DNA from 3 places in the Teredinibacter sp. KSP-S5-2 genome. Region 1 is predicted to be linked to each of the others. Evidence: predicted binding sites of a transcription regulator. Region 1 holds the regulator's gene; each other region holds the start of a gene.

Region 1 (4,826 bases):
ATATATAAAAACTATGCAGAAACCTCTTTCAGAATATAACTCAATCGTTGTTCTTACCGGTGCCGGGGTTTCTGCAGAATCTGGCCTAAAAACATTTCGTGACAACAATGGACTATGGGAAGGACACGACGTCAGTGAAGTGGCGACTCCCGAAGCCTTTGAAATCAACCCCGCATTAGTCCACAGCTTTTACAACGCGCGAAGAAATCAACTTCTCGAAGAAGCCAAACCCAATCTGGCGCATAAATCATTATCAAGATTTGAAGCCGAATTTAACGGCGGATTTACTTTAATCACACAGAACGTCGATAACCTGCATGAGCAAGCCGGAAGCCAAAATGTTATTCATATGCATGGTGAACTGTTACAGGTTCGCTGTATTAACACCGGTATCGTATTTCAATGGACTGAAGACCTAACCACCCAAACTCACTGCCCTTGCTGCAAGATCGCCGGAAGTCTACGACCAAACATCGTCTGGTTCGGTGAAATTCCAATGCACATGCATGAAATAGAAGAAGCATTAAGCCATTGTGATTTATTTGTTTCGATTGGAACCTCGGGCAACGTTTATCCCGCTGCAGGCTTTGTTCAATTGGCGAATGCCATGGGTGCAACCACGCTGGAATTAAACCTCGAACCCAGCCTTACTCAAAGCGCATTTGCATTTGCTCACTACGGTCCTGCGACAGAAATCGTACCCAGCTACTTTTCTATTTAATCTACCTCCTATTTTCTACTGATCCTCGATCTGAATTTCGCAACCGTTGATTTCCATCAAGGGCAAATGGATGCAATTCTCTAGACTTTCACGCATGCAGACACAAAACTCAAAATCAAACGTTACCGAATTAAAGCCCGTAGGCTCCCGCAACATTAACGGGGCTGACGAGGGCCTTTTGACTCGAATTAGCAGTTACCTGAAAGATAAGCGGGCGCTAGTTAATGTCTGCTTGAACACCAAACGCTTGGAAAGTGTTTCTAAAGAAGAGCACTCAGCCATCGCTTTGGTGGTTAAGGAACTGGAGATATGGTCCAGATTGCTGGGCAAGCGCGATGTCGATGTCTTGCAAATCAGACATCCCTTCCTGTATCTGGCTCCAAGCGACCTGACCGAGTTTCGCCACATCCTGGCTTCCAGATTCCACCTGTCAGAGTCTGATGCGCGCCAGCATCGTGCGGTTTCCAAGATCGAAGACTTGTCCGAAGATGGATTAGCTCTGCTCAAAGGTCTTGGTTTTAACCAATTCCAAATATGCGCAACACAACGCGGAAACGACCTCGAAGACTGCATTGCAGCAATAGAGCTCATCCGCAAATACGACTTCCCCTGTGTCGGAATCCAAATTACTGACGCAGATTGTCTAGGAGAAATGCGAGAACTTATCACCGGCATAACTGCAAAATGCCATCCTGATTTTATTTTCCTCGGTAGTCAGACCGGATTACTGGACTTGACAGACTGCTGGAAACCGGAAATCTATCAGTACAAAGCTGACCAACCTAGGAATACAGCAGTGCTCTACGATCAGGATATTTCTGTACAAAACAACTGTTTAAGTATTGGCCCGGAAGGAACCAGTTACTTAAATGATGAGTTGTTACAGAACTATTGCGACCATGAACGTTACTCAAATGCAATTCAAGCGGACAAGCTTCCAGTCAATTCGGGTATAAAAGGTCGACTTTCTAAAGCAAACCGTTAAAAAATAAAGGAAAACAGCAAGTTGCTATGCTTGACCTTTATTTTTTGCTCAAATTCGCTTATTCTTCGCCGCGCAAAACATTTGTTTTATCGTCTGTTTATTTAGGCGTCTATACTAAAACAAATGACATGTTCGTCTCTTTGTCGAGACCTCTAGTAGGCTTGCAAAAGCTTTTGGGATTAATTTACCTATGGCGACAAATGTTTTGAGCGCTCACCGATGTCACAGTAACCCCCAAGTAAATTGTGCAGACTGCCGTCTTGCCTCGATTTGCTTACCAATCAGTTTAGAAATAGAAGATATAAACAAGCTGGATGATATTATTCAGCGTGGCCGACCAGTACAAAAAGGCGACCACATATATCATGCAGGCAACGAATTCAAATCCGTTTACGCATTGCGCTCAGGTGCAGTGAAGACCATAAAGGTTACTCAAGACGGGCAGGAACAAGTCACCGGCTTTTATCTCCCAGGCGAACTCATCGGTATGGATGGTTTAGCCACAAACAATCACAGTAATTCAGCCATTGCTCTGGAAACTTCCGCGGTATGTGAAATTCCATTCACCCGTCTAGAAGAATTAAGCACGCGCTTACCTAATCTACAAAGACGTTTTTTCCAGTTAATGAGTAAAGAGATTACCCACGATCAGCAACTTATTACTCTATTAAGCAAAAATAGTGCAGATGAACGTGTGGCTTCCCTGCTCCTTAGCATCTCGACTCGAAATAGTAATCGAGGCTTATCTGCTAACGAGTTCTACTTGCCTATGTCACGCTCAGATATTGGGAACTACCTTGGACTAACCATTGAAACCGTTAGTCGGGTATTAAGCCGTCTCCACAAACAGGGAATGATTGAGCTAGACAAGAAACACGTTGTTATCAAAGATATGGATGAACTAAAGAGTACGGCCTCGATCCCGTCCATATAAGATAAAATCTACGAAATATTAAAGTGGCCACCGTGTGTGAAGCGATGGCCAGTTTTCCGGTAAAAAACAAACTCAGCCTTTAGTAGTAGCCGCTTCTCTCCTATTTCCAATGCTCCCAGTCCATTTTATTATTCACCCTACCTTTCTTTAATAACAGAATTGACGCTTAAGGCAACATTTTTATAGCTTTTTGACTATTTTATAAACTCTTTCAGCAACCTGATGTAAAAAATTTTATTCAGAATAAAATAATATAAAAACAATCCACGTAATTCCGTTTAACCTATTAAAAATGAGAATTACTATACTTTTCAATAAGTTAAGCTGGGATGCATACATTACGCATTAATGCGAAAAAAGCGCCTTTTAAAACTTACAGTCACCCATATCATCTTTTAAATTTCAAATAAGAATAAGCAACAAGGAACTGTGTCACAATTTTCTTGACAATTATTTTGGTGCGACTTTTAATTAATACAGAGGTCGTACTTTTTGTAAACAATATTAAACACGGCAGGGTGGCTGCTATGAAATATCTAGCTTTCATATTATCAATTCTTGGCTTGTTAGTTGGGTCTTCAGCGGCGTTTGGATGCGACGAAAAGTGCAAAAAAGAAGAAGCCCAGGCAACACATAATGTAAATTTTCCAGGTTACCTGTCCTGGAATTTCTGCGAAGACACTCGTACACAGTTCATGGCTTCAGCCATACCGAGCCTTGAAAAATACCGAGATGGCGAAATTGACACTCGTTACAAAGGTCCGCTAAAAAATATCAAAAGCTTCGTCAATCAACGCAAAGACTGGTTAGCAGAATGCGATGAGTATATGAAGCTTACCGGTAAGGGCCGCATCTTTGATGACAGTAAAACCACCGGACAAATTTTCGCCGCGATGGATTCCGTCACCAAGGAGCTGGATGCCTTGATTGCTGGGGCGACATATTCAAATGAATATGGCGATGATTCTGCGGCTCAGGTCAGAAGTCGATTTGATAGTTTGCTCAAACTGGTGGACGATCACAAAACACTTATGCACCTTAAAGGGAAATATGTTTCACGATAATATTCTGTAACTCATGTCTCTCACAAAAAAAACGACAGTTCACACTGTCGTTTTTTTTGTTTTCAATTTCAACACGATTCAATTGCAGTATTCGGAAGTAAAAACTATAAGTGGTTACTATTGAGTGGAACTTGCGGGAATATGTAGCCCTCTGCCCTGTGATTAGCTAAAGAACAAACCTTAATAGTTAAATGTAAACTCGACGAACAGCACTACTCACCTGTTTATTTTTTATGTGTTTCTGTTCTTTTGAAGCCAACCCTTAAGATCATATCAATCACAATCGATTTATAGCTGATCCTGCATATAAGATAACTTGCCGTATTCTCGACTAAAATAATCCAAAAATTAGCATTCCAGCTCTTTTCTTTGAGCTTTTTGTGCAGCATCCATGATCGCTTTTAAACCTGCTCGAATTAGTCGAACCTGTTCAACAGCAGAAGAATCTTCAGGAAAATGGCTAGGTATAACACCTTCGGGTTGTGAGGGACTTCCCTCAACAGCAAGGCGAAAGCCAGAATTATGATAAGCAGATGCGGATGCTAGATCCACATTCCAAGCGTCAAAGTCCATCTTAGCCTCTCCATCGAGTTACTCTGATTTGATCGGGTGACAGCACCGAAATTACTGGGCGCACTTTACTCTTGAGCATAGTGAATTTCTAGTAGAAAATGGAAAAAAACAACCGTATTACATCACCAAAGATAGTGTTTATTCTCATCAATAGCCACTTCAACAGCAAATAATTATTAATTTAGCCTTTCACCATTTCCAAAAAACGAACATCTTATTTATAAGAAAAACCTGATAAATAAAATCACTCATTTCTTATTTTTAATTTCTATGCAAAAGAATAGACAACTGTTTGATTGAAGATGATATTTCTTGCTCCGTCAAAGCGCCAAAACCAAATCGAATATGGTTACTTTTCTCACCCTCTTTGCCAAAAAGAGTTTCCGTATGAAAATCACTATGTTTGAGTTTTTCTATATTGCGTTCGTCTATCAAGTTTTCGATGTTTACCCATATTGCCATTCCTCCCGCTGGCACAGAAAACGAAACATCTTCTCCAAATACCCGTAGAAATTCCTGGATAGAAAAATCTCTTCGAGACTGATACAG
Region 2 (4,826 bases), 1.9 Mb from region 1:
TCGGTTTGTACGATCTTGGCTTGAATGTCGAGATCAGGGCCGAGGCGACGTGTATCCGCTGCAACTTGGGTGCTGAAAATGAATAAGATGCAAAAAAGAGTGCCCCACAAGGCCGGCATGGTGATCTCCCTGGAACGACAAAAGTCGGGGTGAAACGGAATATTGAATGTCGTAATTTAGCAATATCCGCTACTGATATAAAGAAAATAGTCGTCAGTTCGGTGAATGGGTGGCCTTCGATGCTGTCATTTTCCTCATAATCGCGATAAAATCCGCCCCCCTAAATATGTGTCAATTTCGCATCCCGGCTGAGCGTTCCGCTTGGCCAGATATAACCGGAGAAGCTATGTCATCCTCAGTTAACAAAGTCGTTCTTGCCTATTCTGGTGGTCTGGATACCTCTGTAATCGTTAAATGGTTACAGGAAACTTACCAGTGTGAAGTAGTGACCTTTACAGCTGACATTGGTCAGGGTGAAGAGGTTGAGCCCGCTCGGGCCAAGGCCGAAGCGATGGGGATCAAGGAAATTTATATCGATGATTTACGCGAAGAATTTGCTCGCGACTTCGTCTTTCCCATGTTTCGTGCAAACGCCATCTATGAAGGTGAGTATTTATTGGGAACGTCAATCGCCAGACCGCTTATTGCCAAGCGTCTGATTGAAATTGCCAATGAAACCGGTGCGGATGCGATTTCTCATGGTGCAACAGGTAAAGGTAACGATCAGGTACGTTTTGAGTTGGGTGCTTATGCACTTAAGCCTGGAATTAAAGTGATTGCGCCTTGGCGGGAGTGGGATCTGACTTCCCGTGAAACGCTTATGGACTATTGTAAGAAGCACAATATCCCTGTTGATTTTGCCAAGGCACAGAAAAAATCCCCTTACTCCATGGATGCCAACCTACTTCATATTTCCTATGAAGGAGACATTTTGGAAAATCCGTGGGCGGAAGCGGAAGAAGATATGTGGCGCTGGTCCGTTTCTCCTGAGAATGCACCAGACAAGCCTGAATATGTGGAGATTTCCTTCAAGAGTGGTGACCCGGTTGCTATTAACGGTGAGGCCATGTCGCCAGCCACCATCATGGAAACTCTGAATAAGATGGGTGGAGCGCACGGTGTTGGTCGATTAGACATCGTCGAAAACCGCTACGTGGGTATGAAGTCTCGCGGTTGTTATGAAACACCGGGGGGCACCATTTTGTTGCCTGCGCACCGTGCTATCGAATCTTTAACGCTTGACCGTGAGGCCGCACACTTAAAAGATTCTCTCATGCCTAAGTACGCCGAGTTGGTTTACAACGGCTACTGGTGGAGCGCGGAGAGAAAAATGCTGCAAGCTGCGATCGATGAGTCTCAGCAAGTGGTTAATGGTGATGTGCGTATCAAACTATACAAAGGTTCCGTTTCTGTAGTGGGTCGTCGCTCTGATGACAGCCTTTTCGACGAGAAGATTGCAACCTTCGAAGATGACGCTGGTGCGTATGATCAGAAAGATGCGGAAGGCTTTATCAAACTGAATGCTTTAAGAATGCGTATTGCAGCCCAGAAAGGTCGTGGCTTTCTTTAAGCGTTAACAGCCATAAGCGTAATTTCAAACTAAACTAAAACCAAAGATGAATACCACGTACGGCAGTACGTGGTATTCTCGTATTCGTCCTTAATTAATTTGGCACACGAATAAACCTGGTGGCTCAATTTGATGGTAATCAATACCCTTAGGTTGAGCATGCCTATAATGGCTCGTGCTGTTAAAGCTGGAATAGACAATGGGCTACTGTGTAGCCAATATTTAGGGTGGTCTGTTTTTAGCCGATTCAGCGTTCGAAGTCCCACGGTAAAGCGAAATATAAGCGTGTACCGATATAAAAATTTTCTAACTATAGTGTTTGGGAATCTACTATGACTAGTGACTTGTCATCTCAAAAGGGTGCTGCAGCTCAGTCAAACTACAACTATAAGGTGGTCCGTCAGTTTACAATCATGACGGTCGTCTGGGGGGTGGTTGGCATGGCTGTAGGTGTATTGCTTGCGGCCCAGCTAATGTGGCCGGAACTTAACGATCTGCTACAGCCTTATTCACATTTTGGTCGTTTGCGACCATTACACACCAATGCGGTAATTTTTGCATTTGGTGGATGTGCGCTGTTTGCTTCTTCTTATTATATTGTTCAGCGAACCAGTCAAACGCGTTTGTTTGGCGGCTTCTTAATTCCTTTTACCTTCTGGGGATGGCAAGCCATTATCGTAGCTGCTGCGATTACTTTGCCGTTGGGGATTACCAGCGCAAAAGAGTACGCTGAACTTGAATGGCCAATTGATATTGCGATTACCCTGGTTTGGGTGGCTTACGGAATTGTATTCTTCGGTACCGTTGTTAAGCGAAAAACCTCGCATATTTATGTGGCGAACTGGTTCTTTGGTGCCTTCATTATTACTGTTGCGCTACTGCATGTAGTGAACAGCATGGCAATGCCAGTGAGTTTGTTTAAATCCTATTCTGCATACAGTGGTGCGATGGACGCCATGGTGCAATGGTGGTATGGCCACAACGCAGTGGGCTTTTTCCTGACGGCGGGTTTCCTTGGCATGATGTACTACTTCGTGCCGAAGCAAGCTGAGCGTCCGGTTTATTCATACCAGCTTTCGATTGTTCACTTCTGGGCATTGGTTGCCGTATACATATGGGCTGGTCCTCACCACCTACATTACTCTGCGCTACCAGATTGGGCACAGACTTTAGGTATGGTGATGTCATTGGTTCTATTGGCACCTTCCTGGGGTGGGATGATCAACGGTATCATGACGTTATCCGGTGCCTGGCATAAATTGCGCACTGACCCAACCCTTCGTTTCCTTGTGGTGTCTTTATCCTTCTATGGTATGTCTACCTTTGAAGGCCCGATGATGTCGATTAAGACTGTGAACGCGCTGTCCCACAATACTGACTGGACAATTGGTCACGTGCATTCCGGTGCATTAGGTTGGGTGGCAATGATTTCTATCGGTGCGGTTTATCACTTAGTGCCTGCTTTATTCAATAAAAAGCAGATGTGGAGTGTACGCCTGATTAATACCCATTTCTGGTTGGCCACAATTGGTACGGTGCTTTACATCGCTTCCATGTGGGTTAACGGCATTATGCAAGGTTTGATGTGGCGGGCATTTAATGCTGACGGCTCACTGGTATACAGCTTTGTTGAATCCGTTGAAGCCAGTTATCCAGGTTACTTTGTGCGTTTCCTCGGCGGGTTTATCTTCCTGTTAGGTATGCTGTTCATGTCCTACAACGTGTATCGCACGTGCGTAGAAGAAGAGTCCGAAGCGGAAGAAGCTTCGCAAGCTCAACCACAAACAGCGTAACGGAGGAAGCGACATGAAAAATCATGATATTGTTGAAAAGAATGTTGGCTTGATGGTGCTTCTCGTCGTTGTTGCGATTAGCTTCGGCGGCTTGGTGCAGTTGGTTCCTCAGTTCTTCCTGCCTGAGACAACTGAACCTGTAGAAGGCTTAAAGCCATTAGCTGCTCTTGAGTTGGAAGGTAGAGACATCTACATTCGTGAAGGTTGTCATACTTGCCATACTCAAATGGTTCGTCCTTTGCGTGCGGAAGTGGAGCGATATGGCCACTATTCTGTTGCTGGCGAATCTGTCTACGAACACCCCTTCCTTTGGGGCTCAAAACGAACTGGTCCTGACTTGGCTCGCGTGGGTAAACGCTACAGTGATACATGGCATCGTGCTCACTTGTATAACCCTCGAAACGTTGTGCCAGAGTCCAATATGCCGGCTTTCCCCTGGTTGTTTGACGAAAAGTTAGATGGCAAACACACCGCGAAGAAAATGTCTGCATTACGTACTCTTGGCGTGCCGTATACCGATGAAGATATTGCTGGCGCTCAAGCCGCTGTAGAAGGCAAGGCAGAAATTGATGCTGTCGTTGCTTATCTGCAACAGCTTGGAACCTTGTTAACACATAAAAGGTAGTTAGCTATGGATCTCAATACCCTTAGAGGTCTATCAACGGTTTTTGTTATGGTCGCGTTTGCGGGTATCTGCTGGTGGGCGTTTTCCCCCAAGCGCAAGAATAAGTTTGAAGACGCGGCAAACCTTCCGTTTGCTGACGAAGTCAATTCAAAAGATACAGAACTTCATCCTGAAAATGATGAAGAAAGGCAGGGCTAGATATGAGCACATTCTGGAGTTTGTGGATTATTGTCCTCACAGTTGTTTGTTTAGCATTGGTCACGTGGGTGTTATTTGCAAACCGCAAAGTGGCTGTGAGTGATGATGAAGAGCCGGAAAATAGAACAACCGGACATGTATACGATGGTATTGAAGAATACGATAACCCTTTACCTCGTTGGTGGTTTAATTTATTTGTAGCGACTTTGGTTTTTACTGTTGCGTACTTAATTTGGTTTCCTGGTTTGGGCGCATGGAAAGGTATTGGCGGCTGGACTCAGGAAAATCAACTTGAAGCTGAGCAGGGAAAGGCGCTGGAAGAATACAAAAGCAGTTATGACGTTTACTCACAAATGTCTATCGAAGAGTTGGTGCATGATGGGAAGGCTATGAAAATGGCAACCCGCTTATTTGCCAATAACTGTGCAGTTTGTCATGGTGCTGATGGTGGCGGAAACTTCAGCTTTCCAAACTTAACAGACAATGACTGGTTGTACGGCGGTTCTCCTGAAGCGATTAAACACACCTTGACTCAAGGGCGTAACGGCAATATGCCTCCCTGGGGACCAATACTCGGTGAGCAAAAAGTTGCACAAGTATCTGAGTATGTTCTTAAGCTATCCAGTCAGGATTATGATTT
Region 3 (4,826 bases), 920 kb from region 1:
ACCAGTTTCGTGAACAGAATAAAGCTATGGCCTCAACCCCTTATAGAGTTATACACTAGGTGTCAGTTGCGAACACAAACAAGAATATGCGCTACTCAAAACGAAAAACGGTATCAACCAATGCTTCATCCCCCGTCTTCGCATGGTTGGGGATTAGCCTGCCTTTTTTCCTGTATCCCTCGCCCTCGCATGCTGACCCATTCATCCGAGAAGGAATGGCATACACTCTACTGATCTGTGCGTTGATTCTGATTGTGCTTCAAGCAGGAATCATCATGCTTTTATCCAAACGTAACAGGGAGCTGGAAAAAAAGCCTGGCAGCAATAACCCACAACCCCAAATCCTGGCGAAAACGAAACAGCAGCTTTACCGGGAAATAGCCAGGCATGAAGCTACCGAAGAACTCTTGCGCGAAACGCAAGAATATATGCAGTGTATCGTCAACTCCATGCCCTATGTTCTTGTGGGAATCACCCCCGATGGTTATGTCACCCACTGGAATAACGCAGCAGAAAAAGCAACTGGCCTCCCGGCAGAGGAAGCGCTTGGCGCTCATGTGAATCAGGTTTACCCCAATCTACCCATAGATGTGGAAACCATTGAATCCATATTTTCCAGCGGCCTCCCCTTCCATAAGGAAAACGTCCAGGAAGGACAAGGCTCCAATGCCACATTTATCGACATCACTTTATTTCCATTAAACGCTGTCGACATCGCCGGAGCAGTAATTCTGGCGGAGGATGTAACCAAGCGTGTGCGCGTCGAAAGTATGATGATCCAAAATGAAAAAATGCGAAGTCTTGGGGAGCTTGCAGCTGGCCTTGCCCACGAGATCAACAACCCGCTATCGGGTGTTCTGAATAATGTACAAAATATATTTCGCAGAACATCTCTTGAATTGGAAGCGAACAAACGAATTGCTGACGAACTGGGTATTGAGCTACCCAAATTGCAAGCCTATCTCGAAGCTCGCGGAATATTTGGCTTCCTGGAAAAAATTCGGGAAGCCGGTGATAGAGCCGCCCAAATCGTTACCAACATGCTGGAGTTTTCCAGAAACAACAATAGCACCCACGTAGCAACCAACCTCCTCCATCTGGTAGAGCATTCATTACAACTGGCACAAAACAACTTTGAACTTGAAACCGCAGAGGGCGTAGAAATCCCCCGCGTTGAGCTGAATGCCCAGAAGGACCTTCCCCTAGTAGTCTGCTCATCCAGCGAAATCCAACAGGTGTTGCTCAACCTGCTATCCAATGCCGCCCAGTCATTTCAATCAAACGAATATGGTCCACCACTCGAACCAGTTATTCGAATCAATCTTTCAACACAGAACAATACAGTGATACTGGAGGTTTCTGATAATGGGCCAGGTATTCCTGAACCCGTGCAAAAGCATATTTTTGAGCCTTTCTATACAACAAAGGATGTAGGCAAAGGCACTGGATTAGGTTTATCTGTTTCGTATTTTATTATTACAGAGCATCATCAAGGAACGATTCAGGTTGAATCAAAAGCAGGAGAAGGAACCTGCTTTACTATAAAACTCCCTATATCCCCATCCCCAAATAGGCTCCCTCATATACATCCAACACAACATTAGGATTAGACGCTCTTTTTAACACCGCAATAACCACCATCAAGATAAAGTAATGGTGCGGCTTCACGATCAGTAACCTGCACACCACATATATCGCCAATATAGATGTTATGAGTACCGTAGACATGTTTAGCTGATAACGAACAAATAAATACAGACTCAGCATCGGCGAGATATGGCAACCCTGACTCCGGCGCAGTATGCCAATCACCAACAGAGAATCGCTTGTCACTGTCTTCCGACGAAGCACAAACCTGGGAGATTTGTTGCTGGCTTTCGTGCAGAACGTTTACTGAAAAAAAGTTGGATTCCGCTATAACACTATTAATTCGAGCATCTTTATGAATGCAAACCAATAAAGATGCTGGCGTATCAGATAGAGATGTCACCGAACTAGCCGTCATGGCACACTTTCGCCCATCACTTCCACGAGAAGCGATAATTGACACGCCTGACGCCAACCGTCTCATACCGGTTTTCATAGCTTGTGCTAAATCTTGAGTAAGCATGCTATTCATAGATAATACTCATTTGAACCAAAATGGCCGCCCATTATAACTAAACGAGACATAAAACCTAGCGGATTGACCTGCATCAATCGAGTTAATATAGGTGCTCTCTAAACTTGCAAAAGAATCTAACTAACAGAAATGAATATTCAATGACTATACACTCAAACACCCTACAAAATCTGTGGAATGCTGAGTTAATTAAAAAATATAACTTGTCTGGCCCCAGATACACATCGTATCCAACCGCGCCCCAGTTTTCGGAAGACTTTGACGAAAACAAGTGGCTTGAGGCCGTATCTAGAAGCAATAAAACCAAACAACCATTGTCGCTCTATTTCCACATCCCTTTTTGTGACACGGTTTGTTACTACTGTGGTTGCAACAAAATTGTCACAGCCAACAAAGAGCGTGCAACACCGTATTTGAAAGCACTTCATAAAGAAATGATGCTGCAGGCAGACTATATAGATACTCGACGCGTAGTAGAACAACTCCACTGGGGAGGTGGAACACCAACCTACATTAACGACCAGCAAATGGCCCGGTTAATGGAAGTCACTCGTGATATTTTCACCCTCGCCGATGACGAACAAGGGGAGTACTCGATAGAAATACATCCCCACGGTGTAACCCCTGAGCGAGTTGCATATCTTCGCAACCTTGGATTCAACCGCATAAGTATGGGTGTACAGGATTTTGATCCAACGGTACAAAAAGCCGTAAATCGCTTTAACTCAGAATCAGAAGTTCGGGATCTCGCCGATGCGATTAGGGCAAACAACTTTAAATCGTTTAGCCTGGACCTTATTTATGGCCTCCCCCACCAGACTAAGGATTCTTTTTTAGCAACGCTCGATAAAGTCATACATATATCGCCAGACAGGCTATCTGTATTTAACTACGCCCATATGCCTCACCTTTTTAAAACGCAGAAACAAATCGACGCACAGTATCTGCCAGAACCTCAGGAAAAATTAAAAATCCTTCACGCCACGATAGAAAGACTTCTTGAGGCAGGCTACGTGTATATTGGTATGGATCATTTTGCTAAACCTGACGATGAACTAACGCTTGCGCAACAACATGGCAGTTTGAATAGAAATTTCCAGGGCTACGCAACTCGTGCAGAGTGCGATCTATTTGCTTTTGGCGTTTCATCAATTAGTTTTTTTGGTGACACTTATTGCCAGAACCAAAAGAATATTGATAACTACTATACGGCTATTGCAGATAACCGTTTACCACTTACGAAAGGTATTCAACTTACGCAAGACGACCTGATCCGTCGATACATCATTAATCAACTTATCTGCAACTTTGAACTGAACTTCAAAAAAGTTGAAACCCATTTCAATATCCAGTTCGCAGAATATTTTCAGTCAGAGTTAACTGCCCTGAAATCTCTTGAGGAGGATGGATTGCTAATTTTGGATAAAAACGGAATTCGAGTCGAGTTATCAGGCAGACTGTTGATCAGACACATATGCATGACTTTTGACGCCTATATCGATAACACTACAACCACTAGCCAACCCAAATATTCTCGTATCCTTTAAAATGCAAATCGTGGTTGCCTCGCTCTCGGAATGCAACCACGATTGATTCCACACGACCTAAATACAACTTCCAACATACAACTCCGTTGCAATATCTAACGAATAAAAAAACCAGTCATCAAACGATTCCTTTTGTCTTCTAACAAATCGAAATAAAGAATCTTGTAGAAAAAAGATAAATGCTTAGAAAATAAATCTATTAGAATGGAGGTGGATTAGAAACGAAGCCACTCCTTTACAGCACGCAATAACTGACTATTCTATTATTTGATTTATACTACTTATGCGCTCAAATCTTGCCCAGAGGTAAAGGACAACAAAGGAACACCCAGTGTTATATAAACAAAGAGCATATTGGTATCGGTGCGAACTCCGAAGAGAAACAGCAAGCGGAATGATTGTGGAAAAGGTGTATCGAGAAATTTGCGTCACCAAACCTCTCGGAACATTAAACAGCTTAAAACAAGCTAAGCGCATGATACTCGGGGAAGATGCAAACTTATCCGATTGGCTAATTGAAATTGACTTAATTAATATTGTAACGCTGGACAGCAGTGATACCGCGTAAGAAATAATCCTCAATCAGTCGTAGATATGGATGTCAGACTACTTCATAATGCGCTCTTATTCGGATGCACTATAATAGAGCACAACTATGACGGCGAACGAAAAAAAACTCCATATTGCGAACTGCCTTGGCTGTGGCAAACCCCCATTCCTAGATCTTTCCTTGAGCGATACAAGCGGTGAGCAGTTATATAAGCTAATCTGCCCCACACCTAACTGTTGCGGAAGAACCGCGACAAACCGCTTGAACCCTGTTGACGCTTTATCAAAATGGAATCAGGAGAATAGTCAAAAGTAGATTGCCGTCAAGAAGCTTCGTTCACACACACCTCCTCTCAAGAACCACATTACGCTATTCCGTCAACCAACCTCTCTGCAACAAACACACAACAAATACGCATACATTTGGCAAATGATAAGTTCGACTAAAGTCTGCTACTAATTTTTGGCGCCGTATCGTTGCATTACTGCCATTTCTGCCAGTTAATTAGAGTGTGTATTACGCAACTAATTAACCTCGGAGAAAACATAATGAAAACAAGTAGTGGATCAAAAATCACTGGAATTGGCGCGTTTTTACCAAAAAGCAT

What was found. Region 1 encodes FNR, which switches genes on or off when oxygen is low (the NO sensors DNR and NnrR bind a similar motif). Its sites were predicted from a motif close to TTGATNNNNATCAA; they were not measured.
Region 2: a site for FNR is predicted at 1,700-1,713, ahead of ccoN (cytochrome-c oxidase, cbb3-type subunit I). Genes of this name have one in related genera too.
Region 3: a site for FNR is predicted at 2,186-2,199, ahead of hemN (oxygen-independent coproporphyrinogen III oxidase). Genes of this name have one in related genera too.

The regions. Positions count from the first base shown of each region.
Region 1 is NZ_CP120416.1:2,608,979-2,613,804, forward strand. Features, by position in the region: gene yegQ (tRNA 5-hydroxyuridine modification protein YegQ) at 1-8, shown strand, start outside; gene cobB (Sir2 family NAD+-dependent deacetylase) at 14-721, shown strand; gene P5V12_RS11360 (hypothetical protein) at 792-1,706, shown strand; gene fnr (fumarate/nitrate reduction transcriptional regulator Fnr) at 1,897-2,640, shown strand; gene P5V12_RS11370 (hypothetical protein) at 3,168-3,704, shown strand; gene P5V12_RS11375 (hypothetical protein) at 4,053-4,277, opposite strand; gene P5V12_RS11380 (PLP-dependent aminotransferase family protein) at 4,539-4,826, opposite strand, start outside.
Region 2 is NZ_CP120416.1:710,711-715,536, forward strand. Features, by position in the region: gene P5V12_RS03320 (DUF3857 domain-containing protein) at 1-119, opposite strand, end outside; gene P5V12_RS03325 (argininosuccinate synthase) at 347-1,570, shown strand; gene ccoN (cytochrome-c oxidase, cbb3-type subunit I) at 1,903-3,363, shown strand; gene ccoO (cytochrome-c oxidase, cbb3-type subunit II) at 3,377-3,988, shown strand; gene P5V12_RS03340 (cbb3-type cytochrome c oxidase subunit 3) at 3,995-4,186, shown strand; gene ccoP (cytochrome-c oxidase, cbb3-type subunit III) at 4,189-4,826, shown strand, end outside.
Region 3 is NZ_CP120416.1:1,687,403-1,692,228, reverse strand. Features, by position in the region: gene P5V12_RS07755 (two-component system sensor histidine kinase NtrB) at 87-1,604, shown strand; gene P5V12_RS07750 (flavin reductase family protein) at 1,607-2,119, opposite strand; gene hemN (oxygen-independent coproporphyrinogen III oxidase) at 2,263-3,669, shown strand; gene P5V12_RS07740 (hypothetical protein) at 4,001-4,237, shown strand; gene P5V12_RS07735 (ketoacyl-ACP synthase III) at 4,768-4,826, shown strand, end outside.